3 regions of the Paenibacillus sp. FSL R7-0198 genome follow, and region 3 is predicted to be linked to each of the others. Evidence: riboswitches for the same ligand, from Rfam matches in the RefSeq annotation. Region 3 holds a riboswitch; each other region holds the start of a gene.
What was found. A riboswitch is a leader RNA that binds a small molecule or an ion and turns the genes downstream of it on or off. The one in region 3 is predicted to bind thiamine pyrophosphate.

Region 1 (5,150 bases), 500 kb from region 3:
CGCCACGAATAGGCGATCCGTGCGATAAGCCGACTTTTGCAGCATCATATAATAACCAATACCCTTGTCTGCACCAATCCATTCGGCGATGATGGCACCCATCACGCTATAGGTAGCGGCAATTTTGACACCGGAGAACACGGATGGCAGCGCATGGGGGAGCTCCAGCTTCCAGAAGATATGGTGACGTTTCGCACCAGCCATGCGCATATAGTTCATCATCGCGGCGTCAGTACGGGTCAAGCCATCCATGGCCGCCACTGCAACGGGGAAGAAACATACCAGGATGATCGTAATCAGCTTGGGCAACAGCCCGAATCCGAACCAGATTAACAGGAGCGGCGCGAGCGCGATGGTTGGGATATTTTGACTAAGAATAAGTAAAGGATACAGGGCCGACTTGAGAAAAGGGACCAAATGCAGCACCATCGCAATTAATAATCCAACCGCGGTGCCGGCCGCGAATCCGATCAGGGTTAACTGAATGGTTGCGGAAGCGTGCATGCCAAGCCGCTCGGCCTGGGTTGCCGCTTCGCGGGCGATGTCGGATGGTGCAGGCAGCATCCATTTCTCAATATGGAAGAGGGAGACGGCTCCCTGCCATATCGCTATAAAGAGAATAACCGCCACAATGGGCGGCCATACACTTTTGAAATAGGCATGCATTAGCGATACTTCTCCGTCAGGGTATCCATGCTGAAGCCAGCAGGGCTATGGGCGATTTTGATCTGGGAGATGATGCTTGGGCTACCAGCCTCCACAAGTACCTCGTGCATTTTACGGACAACCTCGAGCAGTTCCTCCAGTTCTCCCTCCATCGTGGTGTCGAGCGCGTTCACCTGATATTTCAGGCCGGATTGCTGAATAACTTCAATGGCGCGATCTACGTAAGGATAAGAATTCTCGCCATTTGGCGTTTTGGGAATAACCTGAATGCTAAGTAGTGTGCTTGCCATGAGAGATCACGGCTCCTTTCGTGATAAATTGCATGAATTGAACCAGGTTTACACTTATCACTCCGATTGCAGTACCCTCTTCCGATCGCTGTTATCCCCAGATTTCTTGAATCCATTTTCAATGGGGAAATCCGGGGATAAAGGCGAACACTTTGTTTCTTCAGATGGGTTCTGCACTCTTCGTTCTTGTGTAAAAAGTTAAACTTAAGCAATTTTTATTGGGGTAAAAACGCGTTTGTATATGCCTTGCTTACATCGATCTGTTCATCGAGCAGTTTTTTGCTAAACATCCAGTCGGTGTAATTCTGCCATACTTCCTGCTTTTGCTCACCCCAGCGCGGGGCGTCATCTGTGTACTTTGGACTAAGCCATTTCTGGCTTGCCAGGACCAATTCCTTGTCCAGATCCGGTACAGCCTTGATCAGAATGTTCGCTGCGTCTTCGGGATGATCAATGGCATATTGATATCCTTCGGAAGTGGCTTTCAGAAATGCTTTCACCAGCTCAGGGTCGTTTTGGATCGTCTGCTCGTTTGTTACGAGGACAGGCGTGTAGTAATCCAATGCATCTGAATAATCCTTCACATATAACATGTCGATTGGTTCTCCGCGCAATTCGGCTTCAATCCCCGTCCAAGCGTAGAAAATCCACGCGAAATCAATGTCCCGTTTCACTGCGGTGAAAAAGTCAGCGTCACCCATGTTAATGTTTTTCACTTTGGATACATCTGCTCCGTCGCCTTCCATAATGGATTGCATCACGGCTTCTTCGACTGGGGAACCCCAACCGCCATAGGTTTTACCTTCAAAATCTTTCGGTGATTTGATATTCCGATCCGCCGGAGCAGCGAACCCGGATGTATTATGCTGAATAACTGCTGCGATGGAGACGAGAGGAACACCCTGTGTACGGGCTTGAGTTACACTCTCCTGATAACTTACGCCAAAAGGCACTTCGTTCGATGCAACCATCGTATCCGCGCCACCGGCACCTGGTTGTACAATCTCCACGTTTAAGCCTTCGGCCTTGTAAAAACCTTGATCTACAGCCGCATACAGGCCGGTATGATTCGTATTTGGTGTCCAGTCGAGCACCACTTTAATATCCTTTAAGGCGGCAGTGCCACCTTCGTTACTGCTTTCTGTATTTGTGTTGCCGTTCTGCTCTACGGGGGCGGCTTCTTTACCGCCACATGCGGCTACAGTCACCAGCAGTACACACAAGAGCAGCAGTCCCATTGTTTTACGCCATTTCATCTGTGATTCTCTCCTTCGGTATGTCCGGCCGAGTGGCACGGGGTACTCCTTGGCTTCATATCCAATCATCTTGCATAAATCGACAGATTTATACCAGTTGAGATCTGGATAACGTCACTTTTTTTAGCTCTCTGGCTATATAAAAGAACATTAAAAAAGCGTCCCGTAATCCGGGACGCGTGCAGGCGTTAGAGAGGTGGCGTTCAGCCATAGGGCTGTGCCATTTCGATATACTCCGATTCCTACGCTGGCATGATCCAGATCAGGTCTAAGGGTTAGTATCTTGGTGGGATACACTCTCAGCCGGCCAATTCCGACTCCCCTGGGAAACTATGAAGTTACGGGCATTACTAGGTGTAATTATAGGCCAGCAGGTGGAACGTGTCCAGTCAGGAACTGGATGGGGACACGTATGAACTTATCAAACAGACCGTTATACATATGTATAACGGTCTGTTTGGATGTGTTATTTTCATTAATTATCGTGGCGAATCATATAAGGAAATCTGACTGAGTGCAAAAGCATCGGATTTTGGGTCATAGCCTACCTGTTTCTGAGTGGTTTCCAGATTCAATCGTTTAAACCGATTATTCGAGATCCCATGCAGTATGGTGAAGGGCTCCAGATTGGTAACGGTAATGGCTTTGAACATCAAATCACACAAGTCAGCCGGACTAATATACGCGCTCATATCCCTTGCTTCCAGCGCTGGTCCGTCCGGTTGAAAATCATCATATGCACCTATACGTATCGCAACACTTTGTAAACCCTCGGTATACGCAAAATAGGAAGCGAGCGATTCTCCAAAACATTTGCTAACCCCGTACAAATTCCGTGGGTGTGTTGGCATGTCCGGATAGACTTGAGCATCAATGGGATACCCCTCAATCGTCTGTGCACTGCTCGCCAGAATGACTCTTTGCACACCTTGGTCCTTAGCTGCACGGAATACATTAAATGTACCTTTGATATTGATGTCCAACAACGATTCATAGAATCCGGCATTCGGGGAAGGGTCTCCCGCCAGATGTACTACCACATCCATGCCTTCGCAAGCATGCTGACAGGCTTCAGGGTCTGTCACATCCAGTGTCATGATCTCATGGTCGGTTTCTTGATACGTATGCAGTCTGCCGATATTCAAATCCGTTAGTCGCAGGTGATATGCTTCTGACAAGTGTTGGGACAAGTCCCGGCCAATTTTCCCGGCTGCGCCAGTAATTAAAATGTTCATGAAATCAACTCCAATTCTTAGCGCTGGAAGAACTCAATCCATTCCTTTTCAGGTCCATAGATGAAGAAATAGCGGTAACCGTTAGGCAGTGTAATAATCTCTCCATCAATAAATACGGCTTTGGTGGCTTGGATGCGTTTGTACTCAGAATCAAGGTCATCTACATGGATCGCAAAATGGTGTACCGTACCTTCGGAAGGCAGCTTGTCGCTGTATCCTTGAATTAACTCAATCTCAGTCTCGTTACTTCCATTGAAGCCGAGAAAGGCGAGCTGAATGACACCGTTCGTATGCGTCACCCGGTCTTTCAGTTCCAATCCAACAACCTCCGTATAAAAACGAAGCGTAGTATCCAGATCACGAACGGCAATGCCGACGTGGTCAATGCGCTTTTGAAAACTCATAATTATATTCCTCCAAATGTAGTAAATTCTCTACCATTTTAAGGGATATCATAGGGCTGTACTACGAGGTTGTCAAATCGGATTTTAATTTGAAAAAACCATAAATGTTCACATAATGTTCACTTATGTGGAGGGTTTCCTCATCTCTATAATTACGAAGGTAAACAGAGAGGATGAGAGAATTGCCAGCAAGCAAGAAGGAACAAATTATTTTCGGATTAATGATGTGTACAGGAATGGTCTTGGTCATGATGTTCTTCAATCTATGGCACAGTGGGTTACTCGGCAAGATGTCCCCGCTTGAGATACTGCTTCAATTCATATTATGTTTTGTCATCGCGTTTCTGGTGGAGTCTTTCATTGTTGGCCCTGTGGCGAGAAAGATTGCATTCTCCTTGCCCTTCGACAAGTCCAACAAGATTTTGGGTGTGCTTGCTATGTCATTTTTTATGGTGATTGGCATGGTACTGATTATGTCCATGTATGGAATGATCTCGGCATATCTCGCGGATCAATTAAGTGGGTCATTCGTACTCCGTACGTACCTTCATACAATCGCTCGTAACTTCAGCCTGGCGCTTCCATATCAATTGATCATTTTGGGGCCACTCGTCCGATATGTATTTGGTAAATTCATCAAGGATAACGGGCCCGTAATGCCTGTCGTTAACAAAAGTGTGTGATTCACCCAGACCCAAAGTATTTCCTGGGCAATCTTGTGCAAATGAATAGATCGTATTTTCACCTTTAATGAAAGGTGATCAGCGAGGCAAAGATAGGACACTTTCCACCATGATAACAGCGCTAACGAATCGAGGACACCTTATTAGGCCAGTTTTTAGGGAATGAAAAATCTAACGAATCTCAGGGGTGTTATTATGCAGAAAAACTGCAACGAGACCTTGAATTTTAGATAATTACCTACAATAACGTCTTTAGGATTCGTTAGATTTCAAACATGCGGAAATGGAGGGGAATAGCGTGTGTTAGGTTCGTTAGAACAGAGTAACGCTACAACAAAATATCCACCGTCAGGTCATGGCGGTGGACATCTCAATCTCTATAATAGGTATTCTATTTCTAATTCTAATTCTCAGGACTGCATCGACACATAACTGTTAAGTCGCTGGATCCACCACATGTTTGTTCTGCCATTGATACGTGATTACGCTAATGACAAGCAGGCCAACTGCAAAGATCGCAAGCATCCATGCAGATTGATTAACCGCCAGATGATCAAGACTCCATCCCGTAGTCAAAGGCAGAATGGCACCGCCAACTCCACCTGAGGCAATCAAA
Region 2 (5,150 bases), 260 kb from region 3:
ACCGCAAATGCTGTGCAGGAGTAGCCATTGGCCTGGCTACTCTTATTGGTGTTTACTTACATTCATTTTATTAAACATCTGCTAGACAATCAACCATAATGCTGATAAAAAGTATCAGGAAGCTGATCAGTAAGATGAAGCAGACGACATAATAGCAGTATTCTCACCTACAAACGATGTCAGACTGCCCAGCTTGCGCTGTACCCGCTCCTAGGAACGTGTCCGATATTCCTCGGCCTTTTCCTGCATGCCCGCTGCTACAGCCTCATTCTCGGACAATCCTTTGTCCGCCGCAAAGGTACGAATGTCCTGCGTAATGCGCATGCTACAGAACTTCGGACCGCACATCGAGCAGAAATGAGCTTCCTTAGCCCCTTCTGCTGGCAGCGTCTCATCATGGTAGGACAGCGCACGTTCAGGGTCTAGCGACAGGTTGAACTGGTCCCTCCAGCGGAACTCGAAGCGCGCTTTGGACAATGCATCATCCCGGCGCTGGGCACGTGGATGGCCTTTTGCCAGATCGGCGGCATGAGCTGCGATCTTGTAGGCGATAACCCCTTCCCGCACATCATCCTTGTTAGGCAGGCCCAGATGTTCTTTTGGCGTAACATAACAGAGCATGGACGTGCCGAACCAACCAATCATGGCCGCACCAATGGCGGATGTGATGTGATCGTAACCCGGGGCAATGTCGGTCGTCAGCGGCCCAAGTGTGTAGAACGGTGCTTCTTTACAGATCTCCATCTGCAAGTCCACATTCTCCTTGATCTTATGCATCGGCACATGACCCGGGCCTTCGATCATCACCTGCACATCATGCTTCCATGCGATCTGCGTCAGTTCCCCAAGCGTAGCCAGTTCCGCCATCTGAGCTTCGTCATTGGCATCGTAGATACTGCCTGGACGAAGTCCATCTCCCAACGAAAACGCCACATCATACCTTTTCATAATCTCGCAGATTTCTTCAAAATGGGTGTACAAAAAATTCTCCTGATGATGTGCCAGACACCATGCTGCCATAATGGACCCACCGCGAGACACAATGCCTGTCATTCGCTTGGCGGTCATCGGGATATAACGCAGCAGTACACCTGCATGAATCGTAAAGTAGTCCACGCCCTGCTCTGCCTGCTCTATGAGTGTGTCACGGTACAACTCCCAGGTCAGCGCTTCCGCTTCGCCATTCACCTTCTCCAGCGCCTGATACAGCGGCACCGTACCAATCGGCACAGGTGAATTGCGGATGATCCATTCCCGGGTGGTATGAATGTTTTTGCCTGTGGACAGATCCATCACCGTATCCGATCCCCATCGTACCGCCCAGGTCATCTTCTCGACCTCTTCCTCGATGGAGGAAGATACTGCAGAGTTGCCGATGTTGGCATTGATTTTCACGTGAAAATGACGACCGATCAACATCGGCTCACTCTCCGGGTGATTGATGTTGGATGGCAGAATGGCCCGTCCACTCGCCAGCTCCTGCCGCACAAATTCCGGTTCCACGCCTTCACGAATGGCGGCAAACTCCATCTCTGCCGTAATGACTCCCTGCCTCGCGTAGTGCATCTGGGTCACACAGCGTCCTGTCTGTGCCCGTAGCGGTTTTCCACGCAATCCAGGGTACTCTTCGGCTCCCGCTCTCTTCCCTCCGTGCTTCAGTCCGTTATCCTCCGGTTTAACCGTACGGCCCTGATAAGCTTCAACATCGCCGCGCTCTGTGATCCATCGGGTGCGCAGGGCTGGCAGACCTGCACGGATATCCGCATGAAATGCGGGATCGGTCATCGGGCCGCTCGTATCGTAGACACGCAGCGGTTCGTTATGCTCCACCCCTTGGGGAGTATTCGTGTCATGAAGGGCTATCTCACGCTCCGGTACAGCAATGTCCGGCCGTGAGCCCTGAATGTAGACTTTGCGGCTGCCCGGAAAAGGCTGAACCCGTCCGGCCGCTCCTGTTTCTTTTCCCACCTGCTGACCGTTATGTTCCTGTTCCATCGCTTGTTGTCCCGTTTGGTTTCCTGTACTCATGTTCGCTTGTCTCCTCCTCAGTGTTCGTTCACTTGGTTTCATTGGTATCGTCATCAGCTCACTTACGCACCTGTCCCAAATCATCCAGAGCACAGAGAAGAAAGAGCGATCCTACACCAGACCAGAGGAGACATTATTTATGTACAGTTCACAACAGACGGAGGCTGCCACAGATCATCGATCTATAAGACTTCCCTCCTCATCCAAGCCCACTTCCGCAGGTTATCGAAAAAGAAGCCCATAAAATCCGCGCTATATCGCCCGTTCCCTGTATATAAAAAAGCCGGTCCCCGAAGGAACCGACTTTTATGTCCATCACCAATAATGCACCTTCAATCAGCTCCTTAACGGAGACTACAAGGGTCACATCATGAGGTGGTTGAGGTCATATCGCCGATTACTTCCCTACGCTGGTATGATCCAGATCAGGTGCAAAGGGTCCGGAATCTCATGCGATTCCGTCTCAGTCCGGACAATTCGGACTCCCCCAGTAACGTTAGTAAGTTGCGGCTTACATAAGCCGCCGTTCATATTCAATGAAGCTGGCTCCGTTGGGCCGTCCATTACAGAGTAGCGCAACCGGAACATAAAAACAACCTTTATATTCCAGAACACTAACTCAATTGGAGAAAAAACCTCACCTCAACATCAGGATAACATGAGCCCCATCTGCGTAGCAGCATCCTTCAACACAGGTGCGTATTCATGCAATGTCTCCTGCGAGAGTCGGCTGACAGGCCCTGAGACCGAGAGCGCAGCTGCAATATTGCCTCTGCGATCCATAATCGGTACAGATACCGCGGCAGCTCCCGGCTCACGTTCCTCATAACTCGTCGCATATCCGTTATCCCGGATATCTCCCATTTGCGCTAAATACACCGCGGGATCAATAAACACCGGCCATTCCGGGCCGTTCATCAGTTCTTCACGATCCTCGTCCGTGGCAAACGCCATCAAAACTTTGCTGGAAGCGCCCACAGACAGCGGGAGTCTAACACCAACGGGGGCGACTCGGCGAATCGCCTGATCACTTTGCACAGCCTGAATCCGTATCCGTTCACTCCCATCACGCAGGTACAGACTCACGGTCTCTCCCAATCGATCTCTCAGTCGCTCCATCGCAGGCAGCAGCAGAATAGCGGGATCATCACTGCGGGACATATGAGCTGACAGCTCCCAGATTCGGATGCCAAGTCGGTACTTCTCTGTTGCTGCATCACGGATCACGAACCCTCGATCCTCCAGCGTAGCCATCAAACGGTGCACTGTACTTTTGTGCAAGCCGATCTGGCTGGCAATTTCGGTGAGTCCCAGATCACTGCGTGTGGTAAAACATAATAATATATCCAGCGCCCGTTCCACAGCCCGGACGGTTAACTTGCGATCTTCCATGGCATAATGCCCTCCTCATGTTTCATCACATGAAACTTGGTTACATAAATTATATGAGAAACGGTCTCATCTGTAAACCAAAAAGAGCCAAAATCAAAATAGGCTAACCTGTAAATTTTTCCTTTTTATAAGACTTAATCCCCTGTAATTTACACACTAAGGTAATGTTACCCATATATCTTAAGAACTATATAACAATTGCGTAACAAATGCCCTCAATCAATTGACTTTGACTATACTGGAACATACGATAAAGATATATTACATTAAGATATCGCTCTGAAGCAGGCTCTGAAATAAACGCAATTCTCTTTTCATGTCGTTGTTATCTTCAACTGAACTTCAAAGGAGGGGCATTCATGTATCCAACATCCCAGAGCGAAGCCCCGCTGCATACAAAAGTGTCCGATCTGCCCTCTTCCCTATCACCGAGGCTGATTCGGTTCAAACATATTATCGTAGCGTTGCTGCTCTCCGTTGTATTTTTTCTACTGTTTTGTTTTATCGCACTGCATGGTTATATCGCATGGGTATTATCCAATCCTACTGTAGCACCGGTCTTCTCCAATCCAATGCAGGCCAAGAACATGAAGTATGAAGACATCACGTTCCCGGCAGCAGATGGCAGCCGGACGATGCAGGGATGGTATATACCTGCTGACAATGCTGCAAGCAAAACGATTATTTTCAGTCACGGCTATGGTGCCAATCGTGAAGAAACATGGGTACCCATGTATGACCTGGCACACTATGCCCATCAACTTGGGTTCAACGTGGTCATGTTCGATTATGGCTTCGCCTCACAGGTGAACAAAGCTGTAGCCACAGGTGGCAAAGCTGAGTCACAGCAATTGCTCGGTGCGATCCAGTTCGCCAAGCAACGTGGTGCGCAGGAACTGGTTGTCTGGGGCTTCTCGATGGGTGCCGGTACAGCGCTTCAGACTGGGCTGATTACACAGGAAGTGGATGCAATGATTCTGGACAGTACGTTCCTGCTTGAGCCGGATACGCTGTACCACAACATTCATAACCAGATCGATCTCCCGCGTCAGCCCACACTCGAGATCATGAATCTGTTGTTCCCTGTTCTGAATGGTACCGGATTGCAACAGATCCCGTATCAGGAAGTGAAAAAGGAAGATTATCCGTTCCCGATTTTCTTCATCCATGGTACAGAGGACGAGAAGGCGCCTTATCCAATTGCGGAGCAGCTCGCCGCCAACCAGACTAATCCGTATTCGGATGTATGGATTGTACAGGACGCGCATCATGAACTTATTTTCCGGGAGCATCCGAAAGAATATCTGCGCCGTGTCTCAACTTTCCTGAGTCATGTAACGAAGACAAGCAGTGACGATGTGCAAAACACGAATAGTGGAGAATAACCAAATTTCAATCATCGAATTTTTTCCAGAGCCCTCAGGGGCTCTTTTTTTTTGCAATCATAGGACAACAAGCTCGCGGAATATACTCTTGGGACGCATGAACAGATGGTCTGCATGTAATGAATTTCATCTGAAGGAGGTTCAACATAGATGAACTGGTATGGATATGGTCACCTACTGCCTCTGCGGACATTGGAGGAAATCCGTTTCTGGAAAGAGCAGGAGAAAGAACATACACTCGTCATTCGTGCCCTGGTTCCTGATCTGGAGCCCCCATACGTCAAGCTACTGGAGGAATGGGAGGCTACCTTTGCAAACAGTGAGCGAGTAGCCAATCAGCTTTTA
Region 3 (5,150 bases):
TGCCAGCTTCACTCGCGGTCAGGACCAATTCATAATAATCAGGCACACCATAATCGACGGGGTTAATGGATTTCATGGCATGTCCTTCTTTCTCCAGAATCAGTTGCTCATGGTTAATAAAACCACCCATAATTGCATCCGCCTGTCCAGAAGCCAGCGAAGGAATCAGATCGAACCCAACGTCGACCAGATTCATGTTGTCGGGATTGCCACCATCGTGGCTGATCATCGTACGCACCATCGCTTCATACAGGGGAATTGAGGAATAACCAACAGTCTTTCCTTCAAGGTCTTTGGGTGAGCTCACGTTGCCATTTGCTTCGGTCAACAGATGCACAAGCGGGTGGCGAACAACAGCAGCAATGGAACGTACAGGAATGTTCTCACCACGAGCGAGCAAAATTTGGGGCTGGTAGCTTAGAGCCAGATCAATTTTTCCAGCAGCAACAAGTTTGAGTGAATCATTGGTATCCGCAGGCATCTGAATTTCGACATCGAGACCTTGATCTGCAAAGTATCCTTTTTCTTGAGCAACGTAGATGAAGGAGTGTACTGCATTCGGGTACCAGTCGAGCATAATGGACAGTTTATCTTTGGTGTCAGATGCTGTTTCGGTTGCAGACTTGCCTGTTTGTTGTGCATTGGTTGCAGCGTCTGTTGTTGGCGTGTTTTTGCTGGTATTCGTGGTGCTGCATCCGCTAACGATCAGCAAAAGGCTAATGAGCATGATGGGAAGCAGGGAGTATATACCTTTGTTATTCATAAATGAAGGTCCTCATTTCATCGTTTTGATTTGTAGAAAATGGACAGCAGCATGTTAACGACAACGTGACAGTGAACTGATTGAAGATGCTGCTGAATTTGTGCATAAGGTATGTTCTGAAGATTGTAACTTCTGTATTTACATCTAATTTCTGTCTAAGTATTATCCAACTTTTCTTTTGCCTCCATGTCCATGCCGCCGTATGCTAAACCGTTTCTCCAGCCAGGCAATCAGTACAAACAAAACGATCCCAAGCAGGGATAACAGCACAATAGCGGCAAACATCGCATCCGTGTTCATGTTGCTGGACATGCGGCGGCTGAAGTAGCCGAGACCTTTGCTGCCACCAAGCCATTCGCCAATCGTTGCCCCAACCACGCAGTACACCACGGACATCTTTAACCCCGAGAAAAAAGAGGGAAGTGCCAGCGGAACCTGGAGTTTGCAAAAAATATCCCATTTGCTGGCGCCCATGGTGAGCAGCAGTTCACGCTGCTCCGGATCGCCTTGGCGGAGTCCATCGTAGGTACTGACCACAATGGGGAAGAATGCGATTAGGAACACCACGGCGACTTTGCTCCACAACGTGTAACCAAACCACAAGATAAATACGGGAGACAAGGCAATCAGCGGGATGGTCTGACTGATCACGATGAAGGGATACAAGGCCTTTTCAATCGATCGGTTCATATGCATGCCTGTTGCTAGCGTAATTCCAGTCACTATGGACAAGACAAAACCAACAACAACCTCCATAAAGGTAGCAGGCAGATGGATGGTCAACAGCAGACGACGGTGCTCAACCAGTGAACCTATGATGGCCGTGGGTGCAGGAATGATGAAGGAGGGAACCCATCCCATACGCACAATCGTTTCCCAGATCGCCAGTAAAGAGAGCATGAGCACAATAAACAAACCATATTGGGAAAACCACTTCGAGAGCCACTTTGAACACCACGTCCAAACGCTAACCTCAGTTCTATCATTTTGCATGTAATTGTTCCTCCAGTTGTTTCCTCATCTGCACGAGAACTGGTTCGTAGATCATGTCCGAATGCCTTGGGCGTGGTAAAGGAACCATCATCTCCCGCAACTGCTGACCTTGCCCTCCTGGAGTTAACAGAATGATACGGTCACTTAACAGCAGGGCTTCTTCGATGTCATGTGTAATGAACAGCACGGTTTGTCCAAAGTCTTTCCACAGCTCCAACAACCAGCGATGCATTTCTCGTTTGGTTAAAGCGTCGAGTGCACCGAAGGGTTCATCCAGCAACATGAGCTGCCCGCCTGTAAGCAAGGTACGCAGCAATGCCACCCGCTGCCGCATGCCGCCGGATAACTCATCCGGATAGGCCTGCTCATAACCGGACAAGCCAAACCTTGCCAATCCAGCGATGATATCGGCTCGTAGTTTGTCCTTGTCCTGTCGGCCTGGTGCCAGCTCGGCAGGCAGCAGGCAGTTCTCCATGACGGTACGCCAGGATAACAGCAGGTCTTTCTGCGGCATATAGGCGACTCGTCCGAGCCGTTGTCCTTGCGGTACGTCAGCAATATCGATGGTGCCGACGGTTGGCTCATGCAAGCCTGCGAGCAGCTTGAAGAGCGTGCTTTTACCTGATCCGCTGGAGCCAATGAGCGAGACAAATTCTCCTTGTTGAACCTGAAGCGACACATTGGAGAGCACAGGGGAATCCTTTTTTTCGGAAAAAGCAAAGCTTACGTTGTGAATGGTTACATGGTTATCCATCTGATCCTCACCCCCTTGATGTCAGACTACTGCAATAACAACGGCATCCTATACTCTGCAAAAGGAACAAAAAAGACCCACCCATTTCCGGAGAAATGAGTGGGTCTGTAAGTTAAATCCGCAATTTATCTTCACATACATGAAAAAATTCCGCTTACTAAAAGGCCGCTCCACTTCCCTCCGCTGGTATGATCCAGATCAGGTTCAAAGGGTCCGAATAGTCATATTCGTCTCAGCCGCAAGGCTCCCCTAGTGCAAAAGTTCAAGATATGCAGTTGTCTGTTCAGCATATATCACTTGAACATGAACTGTAAAGAGGCAGCATGATGGAATTGTTGAGATGAACTTGGAGTCAGACCCGAACAACTGAACAATTTACCTGGGCTCCCTAACCCGATATAATAGTGGTGGCGCATATTGGCCGGATCACAAATGCAGGCGGGATTGTTCTCCCTCCGAAGCAGAATGGGGACCCGAGTTGAAAACGTTCAAAAAAGTATATATTGAGATCACGAGTATCTGCAATCTGGCATGCAGCTTCTGTCCGCAGACACAGCGTGCCAAAGGATTCATTGACCCTGAAGTCTTCAACAATATACTGGATCAAGTTAAACCACACACCAATCATATTTATCTACATGTCAAAGGCGAACCCTTGTTGCATCCCAAAATAGATTTGTTGCTCGATTCCGCACATGAGAAGGGACTCAAGGTGAACATTACAACGAATGGTACACTGCTGCCCAAGACTCAGCATAAATTGCTTGGCAAACCGGCGCTGCGACAGATGAATTTCTCCCTGCACAGCTTCGATGGGCATGAAGGTTCAACAGATCGTGACGGTTACCTGCGTCATATTTTGTCCTTTGTACACGAGGCCGTTAAGCACAATGTCATCATCTCATTCCGGCTGTGGAATCTGACACAGGATAACTTCACAAATGCTCAGATGAATCGAAATCGGGAGACTCTTGAAGTATTGGAACGTGAGTTCAATCTGGACTTCCGCATTGAGGAAAAAGTAGTTCCAGGCAGTGGGGTCAAAATTGCCCCGAATGTATATCTGAATCAGGACCATGAGTTCCAGTGGCCAAGTCTGGATGCACCTGAAGATGACGGCAAAGGCTTCTGCCATGCATTGCGTGGGCAGGCAGCTGTGCTTGTAGATGGAACGGTAGTTCCATGCTGTCTCGATGGCGAGGGTGTAATTAACTTGGGTAATGTGCACGAGAAGTCATTCTCGGAGATTATTGAGGGTGAACGAGCGAACAATCTGGTATATGGTTTCTCCAAGCGGGAAGCTGTGGAAGAGTTGTGTCGAAAGTGCGGTTATCGTCAGAGATTCGGAGCCTAGAATATATAAATTTAGTTAAAAACGAACCTACCGAAAATATTTGTTTCGGTAGGTTCGTTTTGTCTTTATTGCGAAATTATTTAGATAATAAGAATTGAAATCAATTCAGGATAACAACTTTTTTGTAAAATCATAGTCTATTAATCTTGTTTTTATGAATTTGCATGGTATTATTATCCTATTGATTAGGAGGTGAATTAGTTCTAAAGATTCATATATTATTGGATTTGCCTACCAGAAGCTTACTGAGGAGTGTGTTTTAGTTTTGAATTCAAAATGGAAAAAGTTTAATCACAAACTATCGTTAATGCTTTCTACGTCGCTGATTGTTTCTATGTTATCTATCAATTTATCTGTATCTGCAGAAGTGGCTACATCTAAAACTTCTTTTAATGACATTGATAATTCGTATGCCAAAACGGAAATAACCAAATTAGTAGAACAAGGAATACTCACAGGATTTACTGATGGGACATTTAAACCTTCCGATTCGGTAACACGAGCTCAATTAGCAAAAATTATGGTCGGTGCGCTTAATTTAAAGCCTGATAATGTCGAAGTAAGTCAATTCAGAGATGTAAAGGAAGATCAATGGTATGCCGGATATGTAGGTGCACTTGTCAAATCTGGAATTGCTCAAGGTACCTCCAAAGATAGCTTTTCGCCTAATAAAAATGTGACAAGAGAAGAGTTGGCTGTATTTTTTGTTAGAGCCTTTGGTTGGGACATTCAAGATGTAACGAGTCAAACATTCAAACCACAACTCTCAGATTTGGGTCAAGTATCTAACTGGGCGAAAGATTCTGTAACACTAGCCTATCAATCTGGTTTTATCAAAGGATTAGTTCAAAAAGATGGAACAGTAAAATTTAATCCATCAGGCGTAGCAGATCGACAGGCGCTAGCGAGACTTGCATATGAGTTTGTGACAAATAAGTCTACATATGATAGTTACATGGCTCCTGCCAAGACAGAGATTGATACTGAAGATTCAAATGAAGCAAAACCTGAAACAGCAAAACCTTCTGAAGGTAACAGTAAGGGAAATAGCGGTAGCAGCTCCGGAGATAAAGGGAACGGAAGTAACAATGGTGGAAATAGTGGAGGCGGGGAACAAACCCCTAGTAATAATCTCTCTGCTCCAGGTACATATACTCTTGGTAATGTAACTGGAAATATAACTATTAGTTCTCAAGGTGTCGTTCTAAAAAATACCAAAATAAATGGTAGGCTGAAGATACTTGAGTCCGTAGGAAACGGTGACGTGACTCTTGATAATGTTAGTG

Region 1: it holds a riboswitch for thiamine pyrophosphate, as region 3 does, so the genes downstream of both, MKY87_RS18195 (ABC transporter substrate-binding protein) here and MKY87_RS20295 (ABC transporter ATP-binding protein) in region 3, are expected to answer to the same signal.
Region 2: it holds a riboswitch for thiamine pyrophosphate, as region 3 does, so the genes downstream of both, thiC (phosphomethylpyrimidine synthase ThiC) here and MKY87_RS20295 (ABC transporter ATP-binding protein) in region 3, are expected to answer to the same signal.

What each region holds. Positions count from the first base shown of each region.
Region 1 is NZ_JBBOCB010000001.1:4,173,470-4,178,619, forward strand. Features, by position in the region: gene MKY87_RS18185 (ABC transporter permease) at 1-666, opposite strand, end outside; gene MKY87_RS18190 (thiamine-binding protein) at 666-956, opposite strand; gene MKY87_RS18195 (ABC transporter substrate-binding protein) at 1,172-2,212, opposite strand; TPP riboswitch at 2,434-2,546, opposite strand; gene MKY87_RS18200 (NAD-dependent epimerase/dehydratase family protein) at 2,692-3,447, opposite strand; gene MKY87_RS18205 (VOC family protein) at 3,465-3,851, opposite strand; gene MKY87_RS18210 (hypothetical protein) at 4,025-4,534, shown strand; gene MKY87_RS18215 (MFS transporter) at 4,970-5,150, opposite strand, start outside.
Region 2 is NZ_JBBOCB010000001.1:4,412,039-4,417,188, reverse strand. Features, by position in the region: gene thiC (phosphomethylpyrimidine synthase ThiC) at 211-1,995, opposite strand; TPP riboswitch at 2,414-2,527, opposite strand; gene MKY87_RS19255 (IclR family transcriptional regulator) at 2,677-3,420, opposite strand; gene MKY87_RS19250 (alpha/beta hydrolase) at 3,780-4,805, shown strand; gene MKY87_RS19245 (Fe-Mn family superoxide dismutase) at 4,956-5,150, shown strand, end outside.
Region 3 is NZ_JBBOCB010000001.1:4,668,695-4,673,844, forward strand. Features, by position in the region: gene MKY87_RS20285 (ABC transporter substrate-binding protein) at 1-763, opposite strand, end outside; gene MKY87_RS20290 (ABC transporter permease) at 926-1,756, opposite strand; gene MKY87_RS20295 (ABC transporter ATP-binding protein) at 1,746-2,510, opposite strand; TPP riboswitch at 2,669-2,771, opposite strand; gene MKY87_RS20300 (radical SAM/SPASM domain-containing protein) at 2,989-3,864, shown strand; gene MKY87_RS20305 (S-layer homology domain-containing protein) at 4,130-5,150, shown strand, end outside.